4 regions of the Lysinibacillus capsici genome follow, and region 2 is predicted to be linked to each of the others. Evidence: predicted binding sites of a transcription regulator. Region 2 holds the regulator's gene; each other region holds the start of a gene.

The links. Region 2 encodes LexA, which represses DNA repair genes until DNA is damaged. Its sites were predicted from a motif close to CGAACATATGTTCG; they were not measured.
Region 1: a site for LexA is predicted at 3,011-3,024, ahead of parE (DNA topoisomerase IV subunit B). Genes of this name have one in related genera too.
Region 3: a site for LexA is predicted at 4,016-4,029, ahead of ruvA (Holliday junction branch migration protein RuvA). Genes of this name have one in related genera too.
Region 4: a site for LexA is predicted at 3,438-3,451, ahead of LCP48_RS16270 (carbohydrate kinase). Genes of this name have one in related genera too.

Annotation. Positions count from the first base shown of each region.
Region 1 covers NZ_CP084108.1:2,556,290-2,563,988, reverse strand. Annotated here, with positions in the region: gene LCP48_RS12595 (spore germination protein) at 1-1,380, opposite strand, end outside; gene LCP48_RS12590 (HesB/YadR/YfhF family protein) at 1,568-1,858, opposite strand; gene plsY (glycerol-3-phosphate 1-O-acyltransferase PlsY) at 1,878-2,480, opposite strand; gene parE (DNA topoisomerase IV subunit B) at 3,045-5,021, shown strand; gene parC (DNA topoisomerase IV subunit A) at 5,018-7,456, shown strand; TPP riboswitch at 7,565-7,675, shown strand.
Region 2 covers NZ_CP084108.1:1,344,714-1,352,412, forward strand. Annotated here, with positions in the region: gene LCP48_RS06280 (type II secretion system F family protein) at 1-42, shown strand, start outside; gene LCP48_RS06285 (prepilin-type N-terminal cleavage/methylation domain-containing protein) at 168-644, shown strand; gene LCP48_RS06290 (prepilin-type N-terminal cleavage/methylation domain-containing protein) at 701-1,147, shown strand; gene pilM (type IV pilus biogenesis protein PilM) at 1,260-2,234, shown strand; gene LCP48_RS06300 (PilN domain-containing protein) at 2,234-2,827, shown strand; gene LCP48_RS06305 (hypothetical protein) at 2,824-3,516, shown strand; gene LCP48_RS06310 (prepilin peptidase) at 3,582-4,334, shown strand; gene LCP48_RS06315 (gamma-glutamyl-gamma-aminobutyrate hydrolase family protein) at 4,368-5,090, shown strand; gene lexA (transcriptional repressor LexA) at 5,197-5,814, opposite strand; gene yneA (cell division suppressor protein YneA) at 5,982-6,296, shown strand; gene LCP48_RS06330 (YneB family resolvase-like protein) at 6,293-6,958, shown strand; gene def (peptide deformylase) at 6,988-7,563, opposite strand; gene LCP48_RS06340 (helix-turn-helix transcriptional regulator) at 7,556-7,699, opposite strand, start outside.
Region 3 covers NZ_CP084108.1:3,324,643-3,332,341, forward strand. Annotated here, with positions in the region: gene tgt (tRNA guanosine(34) transglycosylase Tgt) at 69-1,214, opposite strand; gene queA (tRNA preQ1(34) S-adenosylmethionine ribosyltransferase-isomerase QueA) at 1,272-2,312, opposite strand; gene ruvB (Holliday junction branch migration DNA helicase RuvB) at 2,330-3,334, opposite strand; gene ruvA (Holliday junction branch migration protein RuvA) at 3,353-3,973, opposite strand; gene LCP48_RS16380 (phosphotransferase) at 4,085-4,864, opposite strand; gene LCP48_RS16385 (LysM peptidoglycan-binding domain-containing protein) at 4,953-5,966, opposite strand; gene LCP48_RS16390 (transcription repressor NadR) at 6,108-6,641, shown strand; gene LCP48_RS16395 (thiol-disulfide oxidoreductase DCC family protein) at 6,758-7,150, opposite strand; gene pheA (prephenate dehydratase) at 7,175-7,699, opposite strand, start outside.
Region 4 covers NZ_CP084108.1:3,301,297-3,308,995, forward strand. Annotated here, with positions in the region: gene LCP48_RS16260 (RelA/SpoT family protein) at 1-1,189, opposite strand, end outside; gene LCP48_RS16265 (pseudouridine-5'-phosphate glycosidase) at 1,395-2,309, opposite strand; gene LCP48_RS16270 (carbohydrate kinase) at 2,314-3,405, opposite strand; gene LCP48_RS16275 (MFS transporter) at 3,520-4,770, opposite strand; gene LCP48_RS16280 (MarR family winged helix-turn-helix transcriptional regulator) at 4,955-5,413, shown strand; gene LCP48_RS16285 (adenine phosphoribosyltransferase) at 5,453-5,965, opposite strand; gene recJ (single-stranded-DNA-specific exonuclease RecJ) at 5,989-7,699, opposite strand, start outside.

The sequences.
Region 1 (7,699 bases), 1.2 Mb from region 2:
TGAACGAATGCTACATAGATGAAGAGTAATTAGCATAATGCCAAACATTACACCGAATAAACCAAACATAGCAGCTAAGATCATTAATGGGAAACGTAGTACACGAATCGTATTCGATAAGCCATAGGCAGGGAATAGAAAGCTACAAATCGCTGTTAAGGCTACAATAATTACCATTACAGCGGATACGACGCCTGCATCAACTGCTGCCTGTCCAATAACTAAAGTACCTACAATGGATACCGCAGGACCGATTGTTCGAGGCATACGAAGTCCAGCTTCCCTTAAGACCTCAAAGGCAACCTCCATAATAAGCGCTTCTACTACTGCAGGAAAGGGTACGCCTTCCCTTTGTGAAGCAATGCTAATTAACATGGGTGTCGGTAGCATTTCCTGATGAAAGGTAGTAATCGCCACATACAAGGATGGTGCTACTAATGCTAGACTGATACCAAAGAAACGCAAGATACGTACAAGTGAGCTAATCATCCAATGCTGATAATAATCTTCTGCTGATTGTAAAAAGGATGTAAATAGCGCTGGAACGACTAAGACGAAAGGTGTGCCATCAACTAGAATCGCCACTTTGCCATCTAATAATTCACCTGCGATGACATCAGGACGTTCAGAGTTGTAGACGGTTGGAAACATAGAGTTTTTTGAGTCTTGAATAAAATCCTCAATATAGCCACTTTCCAGAATGCCATCAATATTAATACGATCTAATCGAGCCAATACCTCTGCGACGATTTTGTCACTGGCGATGCCATTTATATACATCACTGCTACATCTGTTTGTGTCACATCTCCGATAACGCGTGATTTTATCCAGAGATTCGGACTTTTTATTTTGCGACGAATGAGCGCTGTATTCGTACGCAAGGTTTCCGTAAAGGATTCCCTCGGTCCGCGAATTACGGATTCCGTCGATGGCTCTGTGACAGCTCGATCCTTGGCACTTCTAGTACTTGTCACAATCCCTTCGGCAAAGCCATCTAATAAAATAACCGTTTCACCATTGAGAATGGCATTGTAGAGTGTTGTGAAATGCTCAATATTCGTCACATCGCCTACCGTTAAATAGGAATTCCGAACATATTGATTAATGGTTGTTATTTCAATATCTTGTTCTTCTTCAATATTTGCCATCAGTTTATCGATAACAGAATCAGAAATAGTCGTTTTATCCGATAAGCCATCAATGGAAATAATGGCGAGGCTATGGGGATCAGTTTCTCCAATGGCAATTTCCCGTATGATAATATCATTACTATGCCCTAGTGACTGTTGAATGATTTTTATATTTTTAGATAGGGAAGTATACAATAAATCGTTCGTTGTATGGGATGGGGAGGTATCGGTATGGTTAGACATGGACATGTGTTTTCCTCCTCAATTGGTGGTTCATTACCTTTAGAATGGACAATTTTTTTGAGAGATAAACGAAAGAGATATGAAAAATCTAGCTATTTGTGGCAATATCACATTCCTTGCGACTTTTGTGTGTCTTGTTTTGGAATAAATAAAAAACAGTCTGTCCTTTCATTTATTGAAAGGACAGACTGCTTTATGTACGATAGTCGTATTGTAATTCATCTTTACTTGTATCAACATCAACATGTAAATTGTGATCGTTAAAGAACCAAAGATCTTTCTCATCAATATAATAAATAACACCATCAATTTCTGTCTGCACACCTATGGCAATAGGTTCCTCACGTGTCATGCCTAGTGAAAAGCCTTCATGAAACGGACTTGAGCCACCATAACGTGCATAAAAACGGATTGTATCACCAGGTTCAACTTCCATTTCATGTTTGAACCATTGTAGGGCTTCATCTGTCAATGCAATATTCATTTCAAATGCTCCTCTCTTCCTACAGCCATTTTACCTTTGGTTCGGTGCCGTTTTTAATACGAGCAATATTGGCACGGTGACGATAAATAATAAAGGTAAATAAAAAGGCTACCAAGATGCCTAATGCAAAGTCACCTGTAATAAAATAATAAACGATTGCATAGATAAGCGCTACTAAAGCGGCTATCATTGATGTTAAGCTGACGATTTTTGTGAGTTTTAAGGTCACAATAAAGGTAATAAATAGTAGGACAAAGAGTGGCCAAGAATAGCCTAATAATACACCAGCTGATGTTGCCACAGCTTTCCCACCACGGAAGTTGGCGAAGATCGGGAACATATGACCGATTACGGCGACAAGCCCCAGTAATAAAGGGTGGAGTGTAGTATCAGAGAAAACAGGAAGTGTCACGAGTAAGACAGCGGCAGTCCCTTTTAGGACATCCATCACCGTAACAATAATACCAGCCTTTTTCCCTAATGTTCTAAAAGTATTGGTTGCACCAAGATTACCGCTCCCGTGTTCACGAATATCGGTATTATAAAAAATTTTGCCTATCCATAATCCAGAAGGTATAGAGCCGATTAGATAAGCACATAAAATAATAAGTCCATTGATGATCATAGTTGGACTCCTTTCATTCATAGTCCATCACTTGGTACTAATAGTTTGTAACAAGTATTTTACACTTTTTCTTGCTAATCTACAATGTTATGAAGGAGATTTCATCCGAAGTCTTGAATCAATACAAAAGAGAATCTATTAGCGAGGACTAGGCTTTTAGACATAAATTTGTAGGAAGCACTAAAACCTTTATAAAAATATAGGCAAAATGGCAATTTTGTCAATCGTTCATTCCTTTGGTAGAATAGAAGTCTAACTTTATCCTGTTTAATCACAAGACACGAGGTAGTGTGCTTCTATTTGCAAGCATCACAACTATATTTTGCAACTTAGTAGGCTTCAATGCGTCAAATGATGATGGAAGCTAGAAGCAGTCTGTCTTGCTCAAATACCAATTTTAAGCAACTGTTGAAGATGTTTACTATTAATAAAAATAATCAAAACTGTGAGCAATTTTTAAAATTTTATTGGACCTGTCGCTAGCTATTGACAGGAAATGCTATTATTATTAGGATGAGAACATAAATAGAACATGTGTTTGTTTTTTGGAGGGGAATTTTTTTGACGAATAAACAGTCACCTAGCGTCTATAATGATGACGCTATACAAGTATTAGAAGGATTAGAAGCGGTACGCAAACGACCTGGCATGTATATCGGTTCGACGGATGGCCGTGGACTTCATCACCTTGTGTATGAAATCGTAGATAATGCGGTAGATGAAGCACTGGCTGGCTTTGGATCTCATATTATTGTCACAATTCATAAAGATCAAAGTATGAGTGTACGCGACTTTGGACGTGGGATGCCAACCGGTATGCATAAAATGGGCAAACCGACACCAGAAATTATTTTTACTGTGTTACACGCTGGTGGCAAATTTGGTCAAGGTGGCTATAAAACAAGTGGAGGTTTACATGGTGTTGGTTCTTCCGTTGTGAATGCGCTCTCAACATTTTTAGAGGTGACAATTCATCGCGATGGTAAAAAGTATCGTCAACGCTTTGAGCATGGAGGACAGCCTGTCACAACACTTGAAAATATTGGGCAGACCAAGCAGACAGGAACGCTTGTTCATTTCCTACCAGATGAAACAATTTTCTCTGTCACAAAATTCAATTATGATACGTTAGCAGAACGATTACGCGAATCAGCCTTTTTATTAAAGGGCTTAAAAATTGAATTAATTGATGAGCGCGAGGAGGGCAAGAGCGATGTGTTCTTTTATGAGAATGGCATCGAGGCTTTCGTTGCGTATTTGAATGAGGAAAAAGATGTCCTTCATCCAGTAAAATATGTAGAAGGCGTACAGGATGAAATCGAAGTAGAGTTCGCTTTCCAGTATAACGATGGTTATTCAGAAACGATTTTATCATTTGTTAATAATGTCCGTACACGTGATGGTGGTACACATGAAACGGGTGCAAAGGCAGCATTGACACGTGTCTTTAATGAATATGCAAGAAAAATTGGCTTGTTAAAGGACAAGGATAAAAACCTTGAGGGGACAGATATTCGTGAGGGCTTAGCAGCGATCGTGTCTGTTCGTATTCCAGAGCATTTACTGCAATTTGAAGGACAAACAAAGGGCAAGCTTGGGACAAGTGAGGCTCGTTCTGCCGTGGATAGCGTAGTGTCTGAGCAAATTTTGTATGTGCTAGAGGAAAATGCAGAGTTATCAGCTTCTCTTGTTCGTAAAGCGATTCGAGCGCAGCAAGTGCGTGAAGCAGCTCGTAAAGCGCGTGAGGATGCACGAAATGGCAAGAAAAACAAAAAGGGTAGTACGATCCTATCTGGAAAATTAACGCCAGCTCAGTCACGTAATGCGGCAAAAAATGAGCTGTATTTAGTCGAGGGTGATTCTGCGGGTGGCTCTGCTAAACAAGGTCGTGACCGTACATTCCAAGCGATTCTGCCATTGCGCGGGAAAGTAATCAATACAGAAAAAGCCAAACTACAAGATATTATGAAAAACGAAGAAATTTCAACGATTATCCATGCGATTGGAGCAGGTGTTGGTACGGATTTTGCGGTGGAAGATTCTGCCTACGATAAAGTAGTCATCATGACCGATGCGGATACGGACGGGGCACATATTCAAGTCTTGCTATTAACATTCTTCTATCGTTATATGCGTCCACTTATTGAGTCTGGGAAGGTCTATATCGCACTACCGCCGCTTTATAAAGTCTCAAAAGGTACTGGAAAAAAAGAAATCATTGAATATGCTTGGACAGAAAGCGATTTACAAAAGGCCATCAAAAAGGTTGGCAAGGGTTACATATTACAGCGCTATAAAGGTCTTGGCGAGATGAATGCAGACCAACTATGGGACACAACGATGAACCCTGAAACACGGACATTGATTCGTGTCACAATCGAGGATGGTGCACGTGCGGAGAGACGTGTCACGACGTTAATGGGCGATAAGGTAGAACCACGTCGTAAATGGATCGAAGCCAATGTAGACTTCGGTATGGAGGATGATTCTAACATTCTAGAGAATGAATTCATCCAACAAGAGGAGGACCAAGCATGAGTAGTACAGAAAAGTTCCAAGATTTACCGTTAGAAGAAGTGATGGGTGACCGTTTTGGTCGCTATAGTAAATATATTATTCAAGACCGCGCGTTGCCTGATGCACGTGACGGTCTTAAACCAGTACAGCGCCGTATTTTATATGCGATGTTTACGGAGGGCAACACACATGATAAGCCGTTCCGTAAATCCGCAAAAACAGTGGGTAACGTAATTGGTAACTATCATCCGCACGGCGATAGCTCTGTGTATGAAGCGATGGTACGGATGAGTCAGGACTGGAAGGCACGTCATATGCTCATTGAGATGCACGGGAACAATGGGTCAGTCGATGGCGATCCTCCAGCTGCGATGCGTTATACAGAGGCAAGACTATCTGCTATTGCTGCTGAAATGCTACGAGATATTGGCAAGAAAACGGTCGAGTTTGTGCCAAACTTTGATGATCAGGATATGGAGCCAACTGTTTTACCAGCACGTTTTCCTAACCTTTTAGTCAACGGCTCTACAGGGATTTCCGCTGGCTATGCGACAGATATTCCACCACATGCCTTAGATGAAGTACTGGATGCTGTGTTGATGCGCTTAGACAAGCCCAATGTTACTGTAGATGAATTAATGACGGTGATGAAAGGGCCTGATTTCCCAACGGGTGGCATCATTCAAGGTGTTGATGGCATTAAAAAGGCGTATGAAACAGGTCGTGGTAAAATCATCGTCCGTGCACAAGCAGTTGTTGAACCAATCAAGGGTGGTAAAGAGCAAATTGTTATCACTGAGTTACCATATGATGTAAATAAAGCGAATCTTGTGAAAAAAATTGATGAGCAACGTGTAGATAAACGACTAGAAGGCATTGCGGAAATTCGTGATGAATCAGACCGTACAGGCTTACGAGTGGTAATTGAGCTGAAAAAGGATGTACCAGGACAAGGAATTTTACAGTACTTGTTTAAAACAACGGATTTACAGGTAGCTTATAATTTTAATATGATTGCCATTCATAATCGTCGTCCTACGATGATGACATTACCATTATTGCTAGATGCGTATATTGCCCATCAAAAAGAAGTGGTAACAAACCGTTCCATTTATGATTTGCAAAAGGCAAAGGACCGTTCTCATATTGTAGATGGATTAATTAAAGCTCTTTCTATTTTAGATGAAGTCATTGCGACGATTCGTTCTTCTAATGATAAGAAGGATGCAAAGCTTAATTTACAAGAGAAGTTTGATTTTACAGAAGTACAGGCAGAGGCTATTGTAAGCCTGCAATTATATCGATTAACGAATACGGATATTACAGAGCTTCGTCAGGAACAGGACGAGTTAGATAAGTTAATTGCGAAGCTAGAGGGGATTCTACAAAGTGAGGCTAAACTTGTGCGTGTTATTAAACAAGAGCTGCTTGATATTAAGAAACGCTTTACAGAGCCTCGCCGCTCGAAGATTGAGCAAGAAATTGAAGAAATTAAAATTACATTGGATGTCCTTGTGCCAAGTGAGGAGGTTGTCGTAACAGTAACGAAGGATGGTTATATTAAACGCACATCCACACGTTCTCATGCCGCTTCAAATGGGCAAGATTTTGCCATGAAGGATTCAGATTATTTATTGTATGAAGCAAACTTAAATACACAGCACCATCTATTGCTGTTCACAAATCGAGGCAATTATATTTATCAGCCTGTTCATGAGCTGCCTGATATACGCTGGAAGGATCTCGGCCAGCATATTTCAAGTATTGTCCCAACAGGGGAAGATGAATCGATTATTGCGGTTTATGGCTTCGAAACATTTGAACAGCCAAATACGTATGTCTTCACAGCCACAAAAGATGGTCAAATTAAGCGCTCACCACTCGCAGACTATGCAGTGACACGTTATTCAAAGCCTATTAAAACGATGAACGTCAAGGCTGGTGATGCGATGATCTATGCCTCGTTTGTAACAGATGGCGTGGAGCTGATGCTCACAACGGATACAGCCTATGCGATTCGTTTCCCAATGGAGGAACTACCTGTGACAGGTGTGAAAACAGGCGGTGTGAAAGGGATCACACTAAAAGATGGAGAAGCCTTAGTTGGCGTCAATGTATTACAGCCTGATGTTACCCAATATGTAGTGATTGTGACACAGCGTGGGGCCGTGAAGAAAATGAATGTCGCTGAAGTTGAAGTAGCAGGTCGTGCAAAACGTGGACTAAAAGTATTAACGGAGTTAAAAGCTAACCCTCACCGAATTGTGGCAGTTGTTCAAGCAACAGACGGGGAGCAGGTTGTGATTGAAACTGAAAAAGGTGTTCAAGAGGTGATAGACGTGCAAGCATTGTCTCGTGCGGATCGCCATTCCAACGGTTCATTTAAAGTGGATATTGCAACAGATGGGGCAATCTCTCATGTTGTCACAGCCAAAAAAGAACAGAAACCAAGCTAAAAGAATGCCCAGTCTCTTAGGAGTGCTGGGCTTTAAGCTCTTTTCAAAAATAGCACCTTGTCATTTAAGTGAAACTATGGGTATAATAATCATCGAAAAGTTCATAGCGAAAGAATGTAGGGGGGCTAGTAATTGCTAGCTGAGATTGTGTCCGAAAGACGCTGACCCTTTGAACCTGATTTGGCTCGTACCAGCGTAGGGAACATCTATTCAAAAAAGCAAAGTTTTGAAGATTGATTGCGA
Region 2 (7,699 bases):
GCTATATTCTTACCAATGTTCCGACTATATGAAAATATGTAATGTTTACAATATTTATATGGATGCCCTTTTGTTCCGCTTAATGGAAAATATCTACTTAGATTTGCTAACAAAAGGAAGCGGCAAGTAGGTATCTTCATGGTTAAGTATTAAAGGAGAGACTGGACATGGAAATTAGGGTAAAGAACGAAAAGGGCTTGACATTAGTCGAGTTATTGGCAGTCATTGTTATTCTAGCTATCGTTGCTGCTATTGCAATTCCAGCTATAGGTAATGTCATTGATAATTCACGTTATAAGGCATTAAAGGCAGATGCCATCAATGTTATTCATGCCGCGCAGTTTTATTTTATGGAGCATCCAACCGCTGATCAATGGCAAATCGTCGAAGTGGAAAAATTAGTATCCGACGGGTATTTAGACAGTGCAGGCAAAATATTAGAGGCAGATAAAGAAGGTCAGAGTGCCAATGTCCAATTTATCGAGGGCACCTACTACTTCAATGCGCATGCGATTTATTACAGCAACGGAAAATATATAAATTTTGATAATGCCACCTTACAGCATATTGCAGATGATATTCGCAAGGGCAGCAAGGGAACAGGTGGCAAATGTATTGGGCGAGATTGTGCAGCTTCGCCATAATGTTCAGAAGCGCGTGTACACACACTTCATATATAACTACTAAGGAGGATTTCATTATGTTAAAAAAATGGAAAAATAAAAAACTATTGAAAAATGAGAAAGGTTTAACATTAGTTGAACTATTAGCTGTAATTGTTATCCTAGCAATTATCGCAGCAATCGCTGTACCTGCAATTGGTAATATTATTAATAAGTCGAAGGACCGTGCGATTTTAGCAGAGGCCTCAAATATTCTAGCGGGAGCTAAAATTGCTTATATTGATGGGGCATGTGTGGATAATTCTTGTAGTAATACTGAGTTAAAAGATTTTGTGGATGGTATAGAGCTACAGTCTGGTGATAAAGTAGAATATGATGAGGCTAACAAAGTGTGGAAAATAACTTACAAAAGGTTAGGCGATGTAAAGTTACAAGAGTTTAAGGAAAATATCTCTTCAAATCTTATAACGGAAGCTAATTTAAATAAAAACTTGACAAAGGCTGGCGTTACAACAAATCAATAATTAGTCCTCCCAACCCACTCAGAAGCGTAAGAAAATTTGCGTTTCTGGCTGGGAAATGGATGACTAATTGAAAAAAACAATTATACTGAATAGGATAAGGAGGTCTTTTCACATGTTTAAGAGAAAAAGAAAGTCGCATGTTTCGATTGAACTGAAGGATTATGTGCTCCGTGCGATTGTGGCGAAAGGACCAGAGCCTAATCAGTGGCAGGGCTATGAATACCCTTTAGCAGCTGGAATCGTTGAAAATGGAACGATTATCGATGAGGTAGCTCTTTTTGAGGTGATTAAAGAGCAAGTAATGAAATGGACAGGGAAAAAACAGGCTGTTCGCATGTTTGTCCCTGATACGACGGTTCTATTAAAAAACTTTGAGCACCCTAAAGATGTAAAGCCTCAGGAATTACGAGGCTATGCTGAAATGGAATTGGGACATTCCATTCATTTACCATTTCAGGACCCTTTAATTGATGTGTATGATGCAGAGGCCGAGGATGGCAAGGCTATCTTATTTGCTGCGCCTTCTGAAGAGATTACGAAACTGGTAGGGATGCTGTTAGATGTTTCATTAGAACCCGAAGCTGCCGATATACGTGCGCTTTGTAATATACGCTTATTAGAGCACATGTCCTTATTAATGCCAAATAAAACATATTTAATAGCAGAATGGTCGATTAATGAACTCTCGATCAGTATTTTTTCCAATGGCCAAGTGGAGTTTTTGCGCTATCAAACCATTGAAGTAGATATGACGCAATGGCAGGGGAAGAAAGAGAATGAATTTAGCTATCAATTTATTTATAATGGCGAATCAGAGAATTATCAAATGGTTGTAATGGATCAGGTTCTAGAGATTGATCGGATGATGAATTTCTTTAAGTTTTCTTTACATAAAGGTGAAAAAACAGTGGATGAAATTATCATGCTTGGCGATAACCCCCTATTGAAAGCAATTGGGAACTTACTCGCTTCTAATTTAGAACCACCACTGAGGGTTGTCGATGGGAAAAAAATTGAGAAATCGTTTCCTCGCTTTAAGCGAGAATTTTCAACGTTGCTTGGCTTAGCTTTGAAGGAGGTTCGTTAATGGTTCCAGATATAAACCTCTTACCACAACTTGAAAAAAGAACCACCTCTCCCAAGCTTTTTTATAGCTTGGTGATTGTCATTGTGGGACTTATTGTAGCTTATTTACTTTTTTTATTTTTTACATCAAAAGGTGAATTATCACGATTGACTGCAGAGGAACAGGCATTAACAACACAGCTTGATCAATTGCAGCAGGAGCTAGACGCACGACAAAGTGTCGATCAGGGTTCGTTGGAGGAGTCTGTGACTTTTATTCAAAGCGTTTCTTATCCTGTAACACCGTTAATTGATGAAACAAAAACTTTATTACCAACTCATTCCTATTTACGTAGCTATGTTTTCGGAGAGAACTCGGTGAATATTGAAGTGGATTTTGAAACGATGACAGATATATCGAAATATGTTGAGCGACTTTTAATGAGTAGCTATTTTACAGATGCTCAAATTAACACGGTCTCAAACTTTGAAATAGAGCTAGGTGAACAAAGGGCGTTAACACCACAACAAAAATTTAAAGAAGTACCGCGATATTCAGTGTCCATCACAGCAACAATCGATTTTATGTATTTAGCTGGAGGACGACGCTCATGAATAAAATAACAAGTAGTAAAAATTCATCTATGATCTTGTTACTGGCGCTGATAGCTGCTATTTTATTTGCGCTGTATTATTATTTACTGTCACCAAAATTGGATGAGGTGAATGAAAAAAAGAATCATGTATTGCAGGTGCAGCAAGAATTAGCTAATGTCAAAGAACAACTAGCACAATTAGACAAGGAGCAGGGACAGCCTACTATCAATATATTAGCCTTAAGACAAAAGCTACCTGCCACAAGAGCCGTTGAAAAGATTATTCTTGATTTAGCTGAGATTGAAGAGGTGACAGGAACTCGTATACTGTCTTTAACGGTTCAAGGTGAGGGCGGCACTGTGACACCTTCTGAGGTATCGAATGATCTCAACATGTTGGAGCAGGCTGAGGCAGAGGTCAATGGTGATCAGCAGAACAAAGAGAGTATTACACCGATTGCCTCTCTTTCGGAGGACTCTTTACCAACTAATCTAAAGCTTATTACGTTTATATTAGAGGTGGGTGCGCTTGATTTTAATTCTCTTGAAAGCTTTTTACAGGAGGTTGAACAATTAGAGCGTGTCATGAAAACCGATAAGATTGAATTTAAATTGCCTGGAGAGCAGGCACAGCTTGAGAAAGATGCAGATCTTACGTTAAAGGCAACAGTGCAAGTGACGACGTTCTATTACGAAGAACAACAATAACTTTATTTTATAGGCGCACCATACTTCAATTGTATGGGCGCCTATTGGTTTAGGAGGACATGAAATTGGAAATGGCTTATACGATCTTTATTTTTTTATTTGGACTTGTCTTTGGCTCTTTTTATAATGTAGTTGGCTTACGTGTACCACAGAAGGAGTCGATTGTACATCCTCCTTCACATTGTCCAAAATGTCAGAGACGACTGACGGCGCTTGATTTAGTACCAGTTTTGTCTTATGTATTTTTAGGAGGAAAATGTCGGGGGTGTGGCAATAAAATTTCTTGGGTTTACCCAGTCATAGAATTAATGACAGGTGTATTATTTGCCTTTGCTTATTGGCAACTAGGCTGGGGCATAGAATTGATAGTAGCGTTCCTTTTTATCTCCTTATTAGTTATTATCGTTGTGTCAGATTTGGCCTATATGCTAATTCCTGATAAGGTGTTAGTATTCTTTTTACCTGTGCTAGTTATTGGACGAGTGCTGTCACCATTAACACCGTGGTGGGACTCTCTTGTGGGTGCTGTGGTTGGTTTTGGCATATTATATATCATTGCTGTGCTATCGAACGGTGGCATGGGTGGAGGCGATATTAAATTATTCTTTTTAATTGGTCTCGTTCTGGGTACGATTGATACACTGTTAACGCTATTTTTAGCTGCAGTGATTGGTATGATTGTCGGGATTACCATGTTATCGAAAAACAAACAGGGGAGAAAAACACCCATTCCGTTTGGGCCATCTATTGCATTGGCCGCAGTTATTGTTTTTTTCTATGGCGATCGATTAATCAATTGGTATCTAGGCTTTTGGTAATTGTTCAATTTTCAGGAATATGGAGGGAAGCAAGTGAAACCGATTATTGGTATTACAGCCTTTGTTGAGGATGATTTATCCTCTCGATTAAATGTGGCTTACAGCAAAAGCATCATTGAAGCTGGTGGAATTCCATTGATTATTCCAATTGGGGTAGAAGAAGAGGCAGCACAGATTTTAGCCCTTACAGACGGTTTATTATTATCTGGTGGTTATGATGTGCACCCATTTCTATTCGGGGCTGAGCCTTCATTAAAGCTTGGGAAAATTCACCCCGCGCGAGATACGGTCGAGTTAGCATTAATTGAAGCCGCATTCCAACGGAAGATGCCTATTTTCGGGATCTGTCGAGGAATTCAAATGCTAAATGTTGCTTTAGGTGGTACCTTATATCAGGATATTGATAGTGATCATTTTAGCACTAAATTACTTCAACATATGCAACAATCAGGTCGAGCTGTAGCTACCCATTCTGTACAGATTATTGCTGACAATCTATTAGCGACTATCGTTGAACAAGAGAAGATAGCAGTGAATTCATTTCATCATCAAGCGGTGAATGTGTTAGCAGAAAAATTAAAAGTAGCAGCAAAATCCAGCGACGGTATTATCGAAGCGGTAGTTCATGAGGAGATGCCATTTTGCTTGGCTGTTCAGTGGCATCCTGAGGAACTAGCCATAGCAGGAGATGAGAGTGCCCAAAAGCTATTTTCAGCCTTTGTGGAAGCGAGCATAAAATTTAAGAAGGAAGCTTAGAAGAGGCATTGTACAAAGAATCCAATCGGAGGTGGATTCTTTTTTGCGTAAAAAAGAGGATACATGCTCTTAAAAGGAACATAATCCTCAAAACCTGCTTTAATCGTTAATGTACACGTCTGTAAAGACCTACAACTTGTCCTAAAATAGAAACTTGATCCACTATAATAGGTTCCATAGAAGAATTTTCAGGCTGTAAACGGAAATGGTTTTTCTCTTTAAAGAAACGTTTTACAGTTGCTTCATCTTCAGCTGTCATAGCTACAACAATATCCCCATTATTAGCTGTTGCCTTTTGTTTTACAATGACTAAATCTCCATCTAAAATCCCAGCTTCAATCATTGATTCTCCCATAATTTCTAGCATGAACAATTGATCTTCACTTGTGCCGTACGTATCGGGTAATGGGAAGTATTCTTCAATGTTTTCAATTGCTGTAATTGGAGAACCAGCTGTAACCTTCCCGACAAGTGGAACATGGATCACCTGTTGCTTTTGGATGGATTCTTCAGGCTCTAAAATTTCAATTGCACGTGGCTTTGTTGGATCTCGACGAATAAAGCCTTTTTGTTCTAATCGAGCTAAATGTCCATGAACAGTTGAACTGGAAGCAAGTCCAACTGCTTCACCAATTTCGCGTACTGATGGTGGATATCCTTTAGCTCGTACCTCTTCCTTAATGAAAGCTAAAATGTCCTCTTGTCTTTTCGAAACTTTTTTCATGAGTGCTCACCTCTTTTTTTTCTAAAATCATCTTCTTATTTGATAGTATAACAGAATGCGAACACGTATGCAAACATAGGTTCGAAAAGTGTTTGACAAAAACGTTTGTTCGCTTTATTATGGGAACATACATTCCGAACAAACATTCTTAAAAAGGGGTAATGATTATGACATGGTTTAAGAAAAACACACATATCTCAATTTTAATAGGAGCTTGTTTATTATTTGCAGCATACCTTTACATTACAGATCCAGGAAAAGTTAGTTACGCAGAAATTGAAATTGAACATGGGGATAGCTTGTGGTCGTTAGCCGAGCAATATCGTGGTAAAATGAGTACTGATGATTGGATAAAGCTTGTAAAAACTGAAAATGAACTAGCAGATATTAAAATTGTAGCGGGAAAATCTCTAGTTATTCCTGTAGTGAGTGATCAAGCCAGTCCCATCAATACTATCGAAATTGCGAGAAATGAACAATGATAAATAATCAACTATCGGCTGTTGTCTATTGTCGCGTAAGCACTGAAAAAGAAACACAAAGCTCCTCATTAGAGCGCCAGCAGGAAGAGTTGCTGCGCTATGCTAAAGAGCAAGGCTATGCGGTGAAGGGCGTGTTTAAAGATCAACATAGTGGCTATGATGTAGAACGTGAAGGCTTACTAGAAATGCTTGATTTTATAAAAGACAAGAACATTAATGCTCTTTTTGTCCAAGATGAAACTCGTTTAGGACGAGGCAATGCAAGGATGGCTGTATTACATTTATTACAAAAGTCAGCAACTGATGTTTTTTCTATGCGTGATGCAGGCCCAGTCCAATTAAATGAAATGGATACGATGCTGCTTGAAATTTTAGCAATCGTAGAGGAATATCAGCGTAGAATCCATAATGCTAAAATTCGACGAGGTATGCGACGTGCTGTAGAAAATGGTTATCGTCCAGAAAATAATTTATCGAACCGAGGTAATCCGCAGGGGCAGGAGCGAAAAGATCTACCTGTAGAGGAAATTGTGAAGCTACGCAAACGTGGATTTACCTTTGAAGAAATTTCTATAACGCTTAGAGGGTTAGGCTTTGAGGTAAGTAAGGCGACTGTACATCGTCGTTTCCAAGAGCACCAAGAAAGATTAGCAGGAAAGTAATATTCCTGCTAATTTTTTTCTGTAAAAAACTACTGAATGGAAGAAAAGCTTTCGATAATAACATGATTAGGCAGTTGGAAAGGGTGCTCTTTATTTATTCGGTCATAAAACATGATGCCATTTAAATGATCGATTTCATGCTGTACAACGATGGCCCCATAGCCCTGTAACTGTACAATGCTTTCATGTCCATCGATGTCGTAAGCTTTGACTTTAATTCTCTCATATCTCGGTACAAAACCAGGGACAGGTCGATTTACAGATAGACAGCCTTCTCCCTCCGGTAGATAAATCATATTAAGGGAATGACTGATTATTTTAGGGTTAATCAGCATCATTTCTTGGTCATCAAAGAGTACAGCAAACATGCGTTTATTTACGCCAATTTGATTAGCAGAGAGTCCACTTCCAGGGCGAAGTTTATATTTTTTTGCTAGCGTTGGATTTTGGCTATTTTTCAGATATTGTAGCATGGCTAGGAGGGTATTACGGTCCACAGTGGTCACGGGTATCGGCACTTCTTGAGTTTGTTTTCTTAAAATTGTCGAGTGTTCTTTCACGAAGTCCTTCATTGTAATCATATAATTTGGGTGAAATTTAGTCATAGATAAATACCTCATCAATACGGCTATTGAGAACCTTAGCAATCTTAAAAGCTAATTCTAGGGTCGGATCATATTTATCATTTTCAATACTATTAATGGTCTGTCTCACAACTCCACATTCTTTTGCAAGAGCAGC
Region 3 (7,699 bases), 2.0 Mb from region 2:
GATGGACATTAGGGGATGCCTAATGTCCTTTTTTAATTTAGCGCATGTAATGATCCTATTCGTCTAGTTTAAAAGTTTTTTGCATTTGGCCCATTAAAGCCGTATTTTTCAAAGAACTCTTCACGGAAATCACCAAGACGATCTTGACGAATTGCCTCACGCACTTGCTCCATCAATTTTAATAGGAAGTGTAGATTATGATAGGATGTTAAACGAATACCGAACGTTTCTTCCGTGCGAATAAGGTGACGAACATAGGCACGAGAATAATTTTTACATGTATAGCAGTCACAGTTCGGATCAATCGGCCCAAAGTCACGTGCATATTTTGCATTTTTCACTACTAGACGTCCTTCTGATGTCATCAGTGTTCCATTACGTGCAATACGTGTTGGCAGTACACAGTCAAACATATCAATACCGCGAATTGCCCCATCAATTAAAGAATCTGGTGAGCCAACACCCATTAAATAACGAGGTTTATTTTCAGGCATCATTGGCGTAGTAAATTCTAAAACGCGGTTCATCACATCTTTCGGTTCTCCAACGGATAATCCACCAATTGCATAGCCTGGGAAATCTAGTTCTACTAACGCTTCTGCTGAGCGGCGACGTAAATCTTCGTACTCTCCACCTTGAATAATGCCAAATAAACCTTGCTCCTCTGGACGCTGATGTGCTTCCTTACAGCGTTTTGCCCAACGCGTTGTACGATCAACTGATTTCAGCATATAGTCATGTGTCGCAGGATATGGTGGACATTCATCAAAGGCCATCATAATATCAGAACCTAGATCATTTTGAATTTCCATTGCCTTTTCTGGGCTCAAAAATAATTTATCTCCATTGAGGTGATTACGGAAATGAACGCCTTCCTCCTCAATTTTTCGGAATTGACTAAGTGAAAATACTTGGAAACCACCTGAATCCGTTAAAATTGGACGATCCCAGTTCATAAATTTATGGAGTCCGCCTGCTTCTTTGACAATATCATTACCTGGACGAAGCCATAAATGGTACGTATTGGACAGAATAATACCGGCATTCATCTCTTTTAATTCTTCTGGTGACATGGTCTTCACCGTTGCTTGTGTGCCAACAGGCATAAATGCTGGTGTTTCAAAGGAACCGTGTGGTGTATGAACAATGCCAAGACGTGCTCCTGTTTGTTTACATGTATGAAGTAGTTCATATCGAATTGCTGGTTGTGTCATAAAATAAATAATCCTTTCTTATCTGAAGTAAAAACAGTACTCCGATTTTATCCACTATTATTTTTTGGGACGTATAAACATTGCATCACCAAAACTAAAGAAGCGATATCTTTCTTCTACAGCTTGCTGATAAGCACTTAAAATGGTCTCACGAGTGGCTAGCGTACTAACAAGCATGACTAGTGTTGATTTTGGTAAATGAAAGTTTGTGATTAACCCATCCACCACCGTAAAATTGTAGCCTGGATAGATGAAAATAGACGTCCAACCTTGTTCTGCTCGCACTTCTCCCTCATATTTAGAACCAATTGTCTCTAATGTACGAGTAGAGGTTGTCCCAACAGCTATTACCTTGCCACCGTTACGCTTTACGCGATTAATTGTATGTGCTGCTTGTTCTGAAACACTATAGAATTCCGCATGCATTTCATGGTTTTCAATCGAGTCTACACTAACGGGACGGAAAGTGCCAAGACCGACATGTAGCGTAATAAAGACAACCTCTACGCCTTTAGCCTTCACTTGAGCTAATAGCTCCTCTGTAAAATGCAACCCAGCTGTAGGTGCTGCAGCAGAACCACGCTCTTTGGCATAAACGGTTTGATAACGATCTTTATCCTCTAGTTTTTCACGAATATAGGGAGGTAACGGCATTTCACCAAGTTGCTCTAATATTTCATAAAAAATACCATCATACTGAAATTCAAATGTACGTCCGCCATGTTCAAGCTCACCTGTACATGTAGCTGTTAATAAACCGTCTCCAAATGTGATGACTGTTCCTACCTTTACACGCTTTGCTGGTTTTACAAGTGTTTCCCACTCATCTGTACCAGCCATTTGCTTCAGTAGCAATACTTCTATATGGGCACCTGTTTCTTCTTTTACACCCATTAAACGAGCAGGTAAAACTCTTGTATCATTTAGTACAAGACAGTCTCCAGCATGTAGCTCGTCTAATACATGGGCAAAATGGTGGTGTTCCACTTTATTTGAGCCCGGTGTCACGACCATTAATCGACTCGCTGTACGATCGACTAATGGTGTTTGGGCAATAAGCTCCTCTGGTAATTCAAAATCAAAATCTTCTACACGCATGAAAATAACTTCCTTCTTTATGTTTGTTGGGGATACTCATATCCAAAATGTTCGTAGGCTAAATGTGTGGCTACTCTTCCTCTCGGGGTACGTTGAATAAGGCCAATTTGCATCAAATAAGGCTCGTATACATCTTCTATCGTAACCCGTTCCTCACCAATTGATGCAGCAAGAGTATCTAAGCCTACTGGTCCTCCTCGGAATCGCTCAATCATATTAGTTACAAGTTTATGGTCAATATGATCAAGCCCTCTAGGATCTACTTGTAACAGCTCTAGTGCTTGCTGTGCAAGACCCTCCGTAATCATACCATCTCCAAGCACTTGTGCATAATCTCGCACTCGTTTCAATAAACGATTGGCAATTCGAGGTGTTCCACGTGAGCGTCTCGCCATTTCCATTGCTGCTACTTGCTCTATTTCTACCTCAAATAAATGTGCACTTCTCACAACAATTTCTGCAAGCGATCGGTCATCATAATATTCTAGGCGCAGCAACACACCAAAGCGATCTCTTAGAGGAGCTGATAGGGCACCCGCTCTTGTTGTTGCACCTACAAGGGTAAAGGGAGGTAAATCAAGTCGTACAGAACGTGCTTCAGGACCTTTTCCTACCACAATATCTAAGCAGAAGTCTTCCATTGCTGGATATAATACTTCTTCAATAGCACGGGGCAGGCGATGAATTTCATCAATAAATAAAACGTCCCCAGGCTCTAGTGAACTTAAAATAGCTGCCAAATCTCCTGGACGCTCAATCGCAGGGCCACTTGTCATGCGTACGTTAACATTCATCTCATTTGCGATAACAGCCGCTAAGGTCGTTTTACCAAGTCCTGGAGGTCCATATAGCAACACATGATCTAAACTTTCTTGGCGAAGCTTTGCCGCTTCAATGAATATTTGTAAGTTTTCCTTTACTTTATGTTGCCCAATGTACTGGGCTAATTTTTGAGGACGTAAAGATAACTCAAACTGCTCATCATAGCTCCCTGCTTCACTTGCCATCATACGTTCAGACATGCACCTTTCCTCCTTTCCTTATTTTAATTTTAGCAGTAGTTGCAATGCTTGTTTCATAAAGGCATCTGTCGTTTCAAGTTTATCGTTATCCTCTAGCTGTGGTTTAATTTTTTCTAGCTCTTTTTCAGAATAGCCAAGTGCCATTAAGGCAAGTAAGGCCTCTTCTAATTCGTGTTTATACGCATTCACACCAAACAAAGGTAACTCATCTTCTGCACTAGGTAACTCCAGTGTATCTAATAATGAACCAAGTTTGCCCTTCAAGTCGAGGATCATTTGACGTGCTGTTTTTTTACCAACTCCAGGGAATTTCACTAAAAACGCTTCATCCTCTCGTTCAATTGCGCTAATAACCTGTTGTGGATTACCTGTAGCTAAAATCGCTAAAGCGCCCTTTGGTCCTATTCCTGACACTAAAATAAGCTTACGGAATAACTCACGCTGATCTAGATTAGGGAAGCCATATAAAACTTGTGCATCCTCTCGTACATGCAAATGAACATATATCTGTTGTTCAAGGGCAGATGTTCGAAAAGCAAATGGATTGGGCGTATTAAGTTGCCACCCAATCCCCTGTTGTTCCAGCACAATAAATTCAGGTGTAATACGAGTAATTTGTCCTTTTAAATAATCATACATCTATAATCCCTCACAATCGTCGTCTTCGATTATAGCATATAGCGAACGAATGCTCGACAAAAAGTAGCGTCGAAACGCCGTTCGCAGACAAAAATGACCGCCAATTGACGGTCATTTCTTGACAAATCTATCAATATCGTACCACAGTTTTGGCCAATAGGTGAGGGCTCGTTTTGTAAACGGTACTAAATAATCTAAAAATACTAGCTGTTGCTCTAGTGGTAAATCTATAGCAAACAGCCATTCTCGTAATAACTCATTCGGGTATTTCAAACGATGAAGCTTTCTTTTATCCAGTCGTTTTAGCCCAGGTAACTCTGCAAAAATCTTTCCAAGATCATAATCTACAGCAGGTAACACACGATGTAACCATAAAATATACTCGTCATCCGCTTCACCAAGGTGTGCTAAATCAAAATCAATTAAACGTAATTGTCCATCGGAGCACCATAAAAAATTATGATGAACTACATCCCCATGCAATAGCGTAATCTCTTTTTCAGGTGCATCTTCCAATGCAATCAATTGTAATGACTTATCACTATAATGCAGTATTTGATCAATTTCTTCTTTCGTTAAAAATGTTCGAAACTCATTTCTTCTACTTTTAAAACGCATATAACGCATTTGCCATTTTAAAAGCTGTGAGTAGGTATGCAAGCCTGGCATGCGCTGCCACGCAATCTTTTTATGTGTATCATGTAAAGCGATTAATAGTCTAAGAGATTCCTTACGATCTTTTTTATGCGCAAAGTTAGCACCGTGGCTTCCTTCTTGCCACATTTGCACAATTAACTGCTCATCATCGCTCTGAACTAATGGTAGGATCAAAGAAGGTTCCATACGTCCTAATTGGCGATGAATGGTTCTTACCTTCTCTGCAATTTCCACTTGCTTTGCACGTTTGACAAAATAATTTTTCGATCGATACTTATATTTCCAAATATTTGGCTTTACTTCTTCTACAATATATGCTTTTTCACCATCGATAAGGCGTCATCCCGCCTGGGAAATAATGTGGTGACATCCAAGGACCTGTTGCTGATGGGCATGGTGGTGGACAATGTGTCGGACATGGTGGTGGCGGGCAATGACAAGGGTCCATTTGCCAATTTGGCATCATCATTGGTTGTGTGCCACAGCCACAAGATTGACCCATATTCATATCAGGCATCATCATTGGTTGTGTGCCACAACCACAGGATTGCCCCATATTCATATCAGGCATCATATCCATTTGCGGCTTCATTTGGTGATCTTGCGTATGGAAGAATGGTGATGTGGACTCTAAAAAGTCTTCCATTCCACCAACTTTATGATCTGGCATGTCATAGGACATTTGCTGCTGTGGCATCGTATAATGCTCGACCTGCGGCTGCATTGGCATCGGCCACCACATCTGATGATAGATCGGCTGATGGCAACTTGAACAATGTGGTACGGCAGGCATTTGTGGCATGATATGCATTGGTGGATGTGGTGCTGGTTGTGGCATTGGCTTCGGTTTAGCTACAGGTGGTGGCTGTATTTGTACAGGTGGTATTGTAACATTTTGCTCCATTTGTGGCATCACCAATTGCTGGTGCCAATTCATTTCCACAGGCTGCGGTACCCACATCGGCTGTTGTGGCATCTGCATTGGCATTGGCATCGGTATTGGTATCGGTATCATTTGTGGTTCTGGCATTGGCATAGGTGCTGGTGGTGGCGGTACAATTGGCGGTGGTGGTGGCATTGGTCGCTGTACCTCTTTTTTAGGACTTTCCTTTGGTGTCTCCTTATGCACTTGTGTTTCCTTTTTCGGCATTTCTTTATGTGAATCTCTATGCGGCTCTTTGTTTATTTTTTCAGGCAATATAATTTCCATGCCTGGAACAATATAATCTGGGTTGGCAAGATGGACATTGAGCCGCTTCAAATCTTCAAACGAAATGCCGTACTCTTTTGCAATCTTCCACAATGTATCTCCCTTTTGAACAATATGAATACGCAATTTTTTCCTCCCTTCCTCTCTACGTATCATATGTTCAATGTTTCATTTGGATACAAAAATTTCAGCAAGTTAGAAAAGCTTCATGGTACACTAATTCATAAGGAACGCGGATTCCTTTATTACGAGCAGGGGTGATCTCTTATGAAAAAAATGTTAGGCGAAGAACGCCGACTGCAACTATTAGCGCAATTAAAAAAAAATAAAGCACCTATAACTGGGACAGACTTAGCAAAGTTCGCCAATGTTTCTAGACAAGTAATCGTCAATGATATGACTTTATTAAAGGCAAGAAATGAGCCTATTATTGCCACAAGCCAAGGTTATCTTTATATGCATCAGGAACAAATACAGCAAACCGTTGAACGAACATTCCCTTGCTTGCATACATCAGAGCAAACGGAAGATGAATTAATGACGATTGTTGACTGTGGCGGAACCGTCAAAAATGTCATTGTCGAACATCCAATATATGGTGAACTGACAGCCTCTATCATGGTATCCAACCGCCATGAGGTGAAACAATTTATCGAACGTGTGAATGCAACACAGGCCAACTATTTATCTGCTCTCACTGGTGGCATCCATCTACATGTCATCACAGCACCCTCTGTAGAAGTTTTAACATTAATTGAGCAAGCTTTACAGAAAAAGGGCTACTTAGTGTCAGATCAATGAATAGCAAAAGCACCGTCTGAAAAATTGATTTCAAACGGTGCTTTCTGTTTTTTAATGCAAGTATTGTCTCATCAAGCGTGGGCTTCTGTCCGTAACTATCGTTCCCTTAGGCCCTATCAGGAAAGAAATCTTTGTCGTTGAGCAGGCGTAGGCAATAAGCATTCACTTTTTTTTCCAAACAAACGATAGCGTTGCTTTGCAAATAATCGATATAATGCATTGCGAATAAATGGTGGGACAAGGATGAAGGCATAGAAACAAGGCCACAATCCATCAAATTTACGGCAAATGTTTAACGCAGCGGTAGATTCAACAGACACTTTCCCTTGCTCAATAAGAATTACACTATCAATATTCTTTGGTATATGATATTGAGTGAGAAGCGATTGACCAACCTCGCTTTGCAGCGATGCAAATTGAAAATAGCCAGCTTGATCATGTTTGATGATAAATTGAACAGTGCTATCACAAAAATTACATACACCATCGAATAAAATAATCCCACCCATCTTCTTTCCTCCTCCTTCACATTACTATGCTTCGTCTGATGTTACATAAGTAAAATAGGTACCCAGAGATTTTACTTTGCAACCTAGCGCAGCTAATTCTTCCATTGCCCCACGCATCATCGGTTCCTTTTCATCTGCTAATACATCAATCATAAAGAAATAATCACCTAATCCTGTTTTTAATGGACGTGATTCAATTTTACTTAAATTTAGCTGACGCCATGCAAAAACAGAAAGCACCTGATGTAATGCACCTGAACGATCTGTTGGTAAAGTAATCATAAATGTTGTTTTTGCTTGCCCATCTGATAGCTCTTGTGGCAATCGTTTATTTTGCTTAGACAGTACATAGAATCGTGTATGATTAAAATGAAAATCATGGATATTCTGCTCCACTATTTCAAGACCATACTTTTCCGCCGCGGCTGCATTACCGACTGCCGCTATACACTCTTGTGGATTCTCTGATACATATTTCGCTGCTGCTGCAGTTGAAGTTGTTTGATGTAATGGTACATGACTAAAACGATAAAATAAATATTTATGACA
Region 4 (7,699 bases), 2.0 Mb from region 2:
CATAAACCATATCAGAAAATAAATCAAATTTTAAGGATTCCATAAATTCTTCTGCGTTGGAAGATTCATTTTGGAACTCTAAAATTTCACGGAACCACGTTAATTTTTGGTCGACATTCTGCTTTTGATGATCTACGTTTTTGCCTTCTTTATATGCCCAGTGCGCCGCAATCCCGTACTCTGCAATTTTGTGCATTTCCTTTGTACGAATCTGTACCTCCAACGGATCACCATAAGGTCCAATAACAGTCGTGTGTAGAGACTGGTACAGGTTTTGTTTTGGCATAGCAATATAGTCTTTAAAGCGTCCTGGCATTGGTTTCCAAAGTGTATGCACAATCCCTAATACGGCATAGCAATCTTTAATACTATCGACAAGAACACGAATGGCTAATAAATCATAAATTTCATTAAACTGTTTCTTTTGTAACACCATTTTTCGATAGATACTGTAAATATGTTTTGGTCGACCATAGATATCTGCGTCAATTTCAACCTCGTTCAGTTGTGATTTCATCTCAGCCATCACATTTTCTAAATAAGCTTCACGTTCATCACGTTTTTTCTTCATCAGACTGACAATACGATAATATTGTTGTGGGTTTAAATAGCGCAGTGCTGTATCTTCAAGCTCCCATTTTACAGTCGAAATTCCAAGACGATGAGCAAGTGGTGCAAAAATCTCGAGCGTCTCTTTTGAAATGCGTCGTTGTTTTTCAGCAGGTAAATGCTTTAACGTACGCATATTATGAAGACGGTCTGCTAGCTTAATGAGGATGACACGAATATCTTGCGCCATAGCCACAAACATTTTCCGATGATTTTCTGCCTGCTGCGCCTCTTTTGATAAATATTTAATTTTCCCTAGCTTGGTAACACCATCAACAAGCACGGCCACCTCTTCGCCAAATTCACGTACCAAATCATCCCGTGTAAAATCCGTATCTTCGACAACATCATGTAAAAAACCTGCCGCTACAGTTTCTGGGTCCATTTGTAATTCAGCTAGAATACCTGCTACTTGTACTGGGTGAATAATATACGGTTCACCTGAGCTACGGAATTGCTCAATATGGGCATCCCTTGCTAATTCATATGCTTTTTTCACGAATGCGACATTTTCATCATTCATGTAGGATTTGACTAACTCAAAAACGTCCTCAGGAGTCAAAATTTGCTCTTTCGCCATAACATGTCCACCTTGCTCGTCAAATTTTTCAGATTAGATATAAACTTAATTGTATAAAATATAGTGGTCTATTGTAAAGAGACTGTATCATTTAGTTTAGTTAATCTCGTGAACAGTTCGAAAAATGGAAAAAATATTCTTCTTTTTAATAAAAAAGACCCTCTGCGACTTCACGTCACAAAGAGTCCTTGTTTCGACAAATTGATTAATGTAATTGATTGTAAGCTACAGCAATTTTCGCGCCGACTACTGCATTGTTTTTCACTAATGCAATGTTAGCATCAAGACTTTTACCTTCTGTTAATTCTTTAACTTTGCCAAGTAAGAATGGTGTAACGTTTTTACCTTGAATGCCATTCTCTTCTGCTTCAACTAAAGCTTTTTCAATAATGTTTGTAATAAATGCATGCTCTAATGCTTCCGCCTCAGGAATTGGATTTGCGATGACAGCGCCACCTTTTAAGCCTAATTGCCATTTCGCAGATAGCATTGCTGCAATTTCTTCTGGCGTATCTAATTGGAAGTTTACATCAAATCCACTTTGACGTGTGTAGAATGCAGGTAATTCATTCGTACCATAACCAACCACTGGCACACCTTTTGTTTCAAGATATTCTAATGTAAGACCGATGTCTAAAATAGATTTTGCACCCGCACAGATAACGGCAACATTTGTTTGTGCTAATTCTTCTAAATCAGCAGAGACATCCATTGTTGTTTCCGCACCACGGTGTACACCACCAATACCACCTGTAACAAAGATTTCAATACCTGCAAGCTCTGCACAGATCATTGTCGCTGCAACTGTTGTAGCACCTAATTTTTTCGTTGCTAGTAAGTAGCCTAAGTCACGACGTGAAGCTTTTGCAACACCTTGAGCATTACCGAACATTTCTAGTTCTTCATCTGATAGACCTATTTTAATTTTTCCATCAATTAATGCAATTGTTGCTGGGACTGCACCATTATCGCGAATAATTTGCTCAACTTCACGCGCAGTTTGCACGTTTTGTGGGTATGGCATACCGTGTGAAATAATTGTTGATTCTAACGCAACGATTGGTAGACCTTTTGCTTGTCCTGCTTTTACTTCTTCTGATAATACGATGAATTCTTTCATGTTGTTATTCCTCCATTTCATTTTTCAATAAATCTACTGATAATTCAGGTCTTACTGTATAAGGAGATGCCAATGTATTTTTTGCATTGGTTAATCCAGCATCAATACATGTCTCAAAAGATTGTCCAGTCAGCCAACTGTGAATAACAGCGCTAACAAAGGCATCTCCTGCTCCTGTCACATCTTCAATTTTGTCAATCACTTTAGCGGCAACATGACAAGGGGCAATCGTTGTAGATGCTGCATAAACGCCCTTGCTACCAGCCGTGATAATGACATGCTCCGCACCTAATTGTAGGAGCTGTTGTAAAGCTTTTTCATAATGGGTAGCGTTTTCAATTTTATGTCCAACAATCGTTTCCGCTTCATCTGTGTTACAAATAAACCAAGTTACGCCTTGTAATGTTTCAGGTAGTCGATTCATTTTTGGCGAAGATACTGGCACAATGACAAGTGGAATATCACGAGCAAGGGCTACTTGCTGGATATACGCCACTGTTTCTTTTGGACAGTTTAAATCCAAAATAAAACAGCCCGCGTTTACAAGCATTGTTTCATGTTTTTTCAACAAGCTCGGTAACAGAAGGTCGTAAACTTCCATATTTGCTACAGCTAGTGCTAGCTCACCCTGTTCATCCATGATGGCAGTATAAGAACCTGTGGAAGCCTCTGCAAGCTGCTCTACATAACGTAGATTCATAAAGGATTCCGAAGCCTCTTGGATCACTTGCCAATCAGCATCCTTACCTGCCGTTGTCAGTAGCGTCACTTGGTGGTTTAATCTGCCTAAGTTTTCAGCAATATTTCGACCAACGCCACCTACACTAAAGGAAGAACTGGCAGGGTTAGATGTTCCAAATTGAACATTGCCCTTGACATGGAATTTTCGGTCTAAATTAGCTCCACCGATGCAAATAATTTCATTTTCTTCGGGTAATATATAAGCACGACCTACAATTTTTCCTTGCTTCGTTAAACTAGACACTAAATTAGCAAGCACAGGACGCGACAGATTCATTGCATCTGCCATTTCTTGCTGAGACATAAACGGATTCTGGCGAATTAAAGCAAGCACCGCCTGTTCTCTTTCATTCATAGCATCACCTTTTATTATATTTGTTTATATTATAAACTTTTGTTTGTGTTATGTCAAAAGATTCTTTATTAAAAAAGTTGAACCTCATCTTACGAAGGTTCAACTTATATTTGTTTATGCTTGCTGAGGTGTTTGTTTTTTAACAATGATAACGAATAAGCTGGCCATTGCACAAAACATTCCTGCAAGGAAAAAAGCCCATGTATAAGAATTAAAAAATTTATAAATTAACCCGCCACCATACGCAGCAACCGCTGCTCCTGCTTGATGTGAAGCAAATATCCAGCCGTAGATAATACTGCTTTTTTGCGTACCAAAAATTTGTCGTGTCATACTGATGGTTGGCGGCACTGTAGCAATCCAATCTAGTCCGTAAAAAATCGTGAAAATCGTTAATAAAACAAATGATCCTTGTGCGAGTGCATAAGGGAGCAATAATAGAGATGCGCCTCTTAACAGGTAATACCAAAACAATAACCACCGATTATCGAAGCGATCAGATAACCAGCCAGACGCAGTTGTACCTAATAAATTAAAAATGCCCATAAAAGAAAGAAATGATGCGGCAGTGACTAAAGGAACGCCAAAGCTAATACAATAAGAAACAAAATGAGTACCAATTAATCCGCTTGTCGATAGCCCACAAATAAAAAAGCTACCTGCTAAGAGCCAAAATGCTTTAACCTTAATCGCCTCAAGTAAACCTTTAAAAGCCATCGCTATTGGATTCTTCTTTTGCTGTATTGGTTGTTCCTCTATAGCCTCCTCTTGTCCATAAGGAGTTAACCCCATATCCTGAGGTCTATTTTTTATAAAAAGCGCAATCATGAAAAACATTATGATACTAAGGAGTAGCATTAATGTGATAGCCCATCGCCAAGAATAGTGTTCAATAATGATAGCTAGAACTGGTAATAAAATTAACTGACCCGTGGCTGTACTTGCCGTTAAAATACCAACCGCTAATCCTCTGCGTTTTACAAACCAATGATTCGCCACATATGGGCTAAGGACGGTTAAAAAGAGACTTGCTCCAAGACCAATAATGCCCCCCCAAATAATGATTAGCTGCCAGGATTCACTCATCAAAAATGTTAAAGTCATTCCGAATACTAAAGTTGCCATAGCACCTAGCATCATTTTCTTTAGGCCTATGACTTCAAGCAACGCAGCCATAAATGGTCCAGATATGCCATATAAAAACAAACTTACAGCAAAAGCTAAAGCAATGGTTGAACGATCCCAGTGAAATTCTTTTTCAAGAGGATCGATAAACACGCCAGATGATGACATTGTAATTCCTGCGACAATTATCGAGAAAAATGTGACGATTAAAATAAACCAACTATAATGAACACGCTTCACCTCAACACCTTCTTTTCTTTGATAGACTATAAAACATGTATATACATGTTTTAGTCTGCTTATTTCATTTATATGTATATACATGTATAATCATAGTAATCGTTCATAAAGCTGTCAAGAAGGAAATTCTAGTTATTGGGTGTATACTTATAATGAGTAGAATCCCCTTAAAGGAGTACTGTCGATGAAGAATCAACTTAAAAATATTGATTATACACAAATTTGTGTTTGTGCAAACCTTAGAAAAAAAACAAGGGTTGTCACACAATTATATGATAAGCTGCTACAGCCTACAGGTTTAAAAGTTACACAATATTCAATGCTTGCACATATCGACCTTCAACAAGCTGTCTCAATCAGCCGTTTAGGTGAAATTTTACAACTGGATCAAACCACTATAACACGTAATATTAATCTATTAAAGCAACATGGCTATGTTGAGTTAAAGCGAGATACCAATGATGCTCGTACCAAAAAAATAACGCTCACTGAAAAAGGTTTAGAAAAGCTGCATGAAGCAGCACCTATTTGGCAAGGCATTCAAGATAGAATTATCGAGGATATTGGAACCGAAAAATACGCAGATTTCTACGATACCTTGCGAACAATGCAAAAAATTATTCAAGCCTATGACGAAGTATAAAAAAAGCGCCCACAGTATAGGGCGCTTTTTGCCATGCTCTTAATATTGAATAAGTGTTTTAATATTTAAATCGCCAAGCTTTTCGCGACCATTTAATTCTAGAAGTTCAATCAGGAATGCACAGCCTACTACCTGACCACCTAATTGTTCTACTAAACGAACCGTTGCTTCAACTGTACCACCAGTCGCTAGTAAATCATCACAGATTAAAACTTTTTGACCAGGCTTAATTGCATCATGATGCATTGTTAACGTATCTTTACCATATTCAAGACCGTAGTCTGCACTAATTACCTCACGTGGTAATTTACCAGGTTTACGAACAGGGGCAAAGCCGATTTCAAGTGCATAGGCAACTGGACAACCGATAATAAAACCACGTGCCTCAGGGCCAACAATAATTTCAGCGCCCACTTCTTTTGCATATTCTACGATTTGGTCTGTTGCATATTTGTATGCAGGACCATTATCCATAATTGTTGTAATATCTCTGAAGGTAATGCCCTCTTTCGGCCAATTTTCAACCGTTGTAACGTATTGCTTTAAATCCATGTTATTGCTCCTCCTACGAAACGTTATTCGTCCGCTGATGTTAAACGTTCATCAAACCATTGTTTTAATTCTATATAAGGAGCATAGACAAGCTTTTGCTCCATTTCAATCTGTTCTGAACGTTGTTTGTAAGACGGTGCCTCTGTTAGTGCTTGTTTTGGAGCATTCACGTTGACAGTCGTCAGTCCACTCTCCATTTTAACAAAATCAAGCTCAAAAAACACCTGTGTCATAAATTTTAGTGTATCTAATGGCCACCCCGTATGCTTCGCTAAATCTGCGATATGCATATCAAGCGGAAAGGCTGGTCGATTTTTCAAAAACTTATAATACCAAGCAAATTGCTCACGAGTAGGTAGACCACTGAAGTATTGCGAGTCAGGCATATAAAAATGAGCATAAATACGTGAAGGGGCTGTCTTCTGTAAAACGTCCTCTAGCTTTTGAACATTGTGTGGCAAGTCTAAGAGCACGATGTAATCACTTTGTTCAATATTTGAAAGGGCTGGGTCAACCAGTGTAATAGGTTCACCGATTAATGATTGATAATAGGTCATCGTTTCTGGACGAAAGGCGATAAACCGGGCCACGTCCTTCGGTACCGTATTCAGCCATCGAGCTGTTTGACGGATACCACGAATATCAAATAACTGCCATTCTGTAGTTTGGACATCCTCGATCATAAATTGGGCTTTTTTACGTCCCTGCCATTCGTTAATTTGCAAATCGCCTATAAAGGAAACTTTGATGCCATACGTTAATTCATCATGTAAATGCCCTTTGTTAAAACCAACACTATCCAATTTATCATAGCCGTTTGTTATTTCCATTTTAATATGATTCTCGCCCGCTCCAATTTTACGCATGGAGGCGATTTCTACATTCTCCAGCACATACACAGGCTTAGGGAAATCTGTGCCAAATGGTCCTAGTGTTGAAATTTCCTCAATCGCATCCGCTGAAATTTCGTCTATGCTGAGCGGTATATCAATATGCACTACAGGTGTTAATTGCTCCTCTGTTAAACAGGCTCTTGCCTGAGCATCTAAGCGAGTACGTAGTTCATCCACATGCTCTAATGATAAGGTCATACCTGCAGCCATAGGATGTCCACCAAAATGCGGTAAAATATCTCGATTTTTAGCTAGTTCATTATATAGATGAAAACCTTCAATACTTCGAGCAGAACCTTTTGCTATGCCCTTTTCGGGATCGAGTGACAGCACAATCGTTGGGCGGTAATACAGTTCAACGAGACGTGAGGCTACAATTCCTACAACACCTGCGTTCCAGCCCTCGCCAGCAACAACAAGAACTAAGGAATGGCCGATTTTTTCATCTGCTTCAATCAGTGCGATGGCTTCATCTGTAATACTTTTCACAATATCTTTGCGCTCGGTATTGCAGGCATTTAGCTTTTTTGCCAATGCGGTTGCTTTAGCATTATCCTCCGCCATTAATAATTCGACACCAGGAGCTGCTTCACCTAGACGACCAACAGCATTCAATCGTGGACCAAAATAAAAGCCAATCGTTTCTTCTGTAATTTTCATCTGCTCTGTACTGGCTATGTCACACATCGCTTGTACCCATGGACTAAGGGAACGACGCATTTCTTGTATGCCCCTCTTCACGAGATAGCGATTTTCATCCACCAACGGAACCAAATCTGCTACAGTGCCAATCGCCACAAATTCTATTAGATGGCTTGGTAGTTCACCATAAAGAGCATGT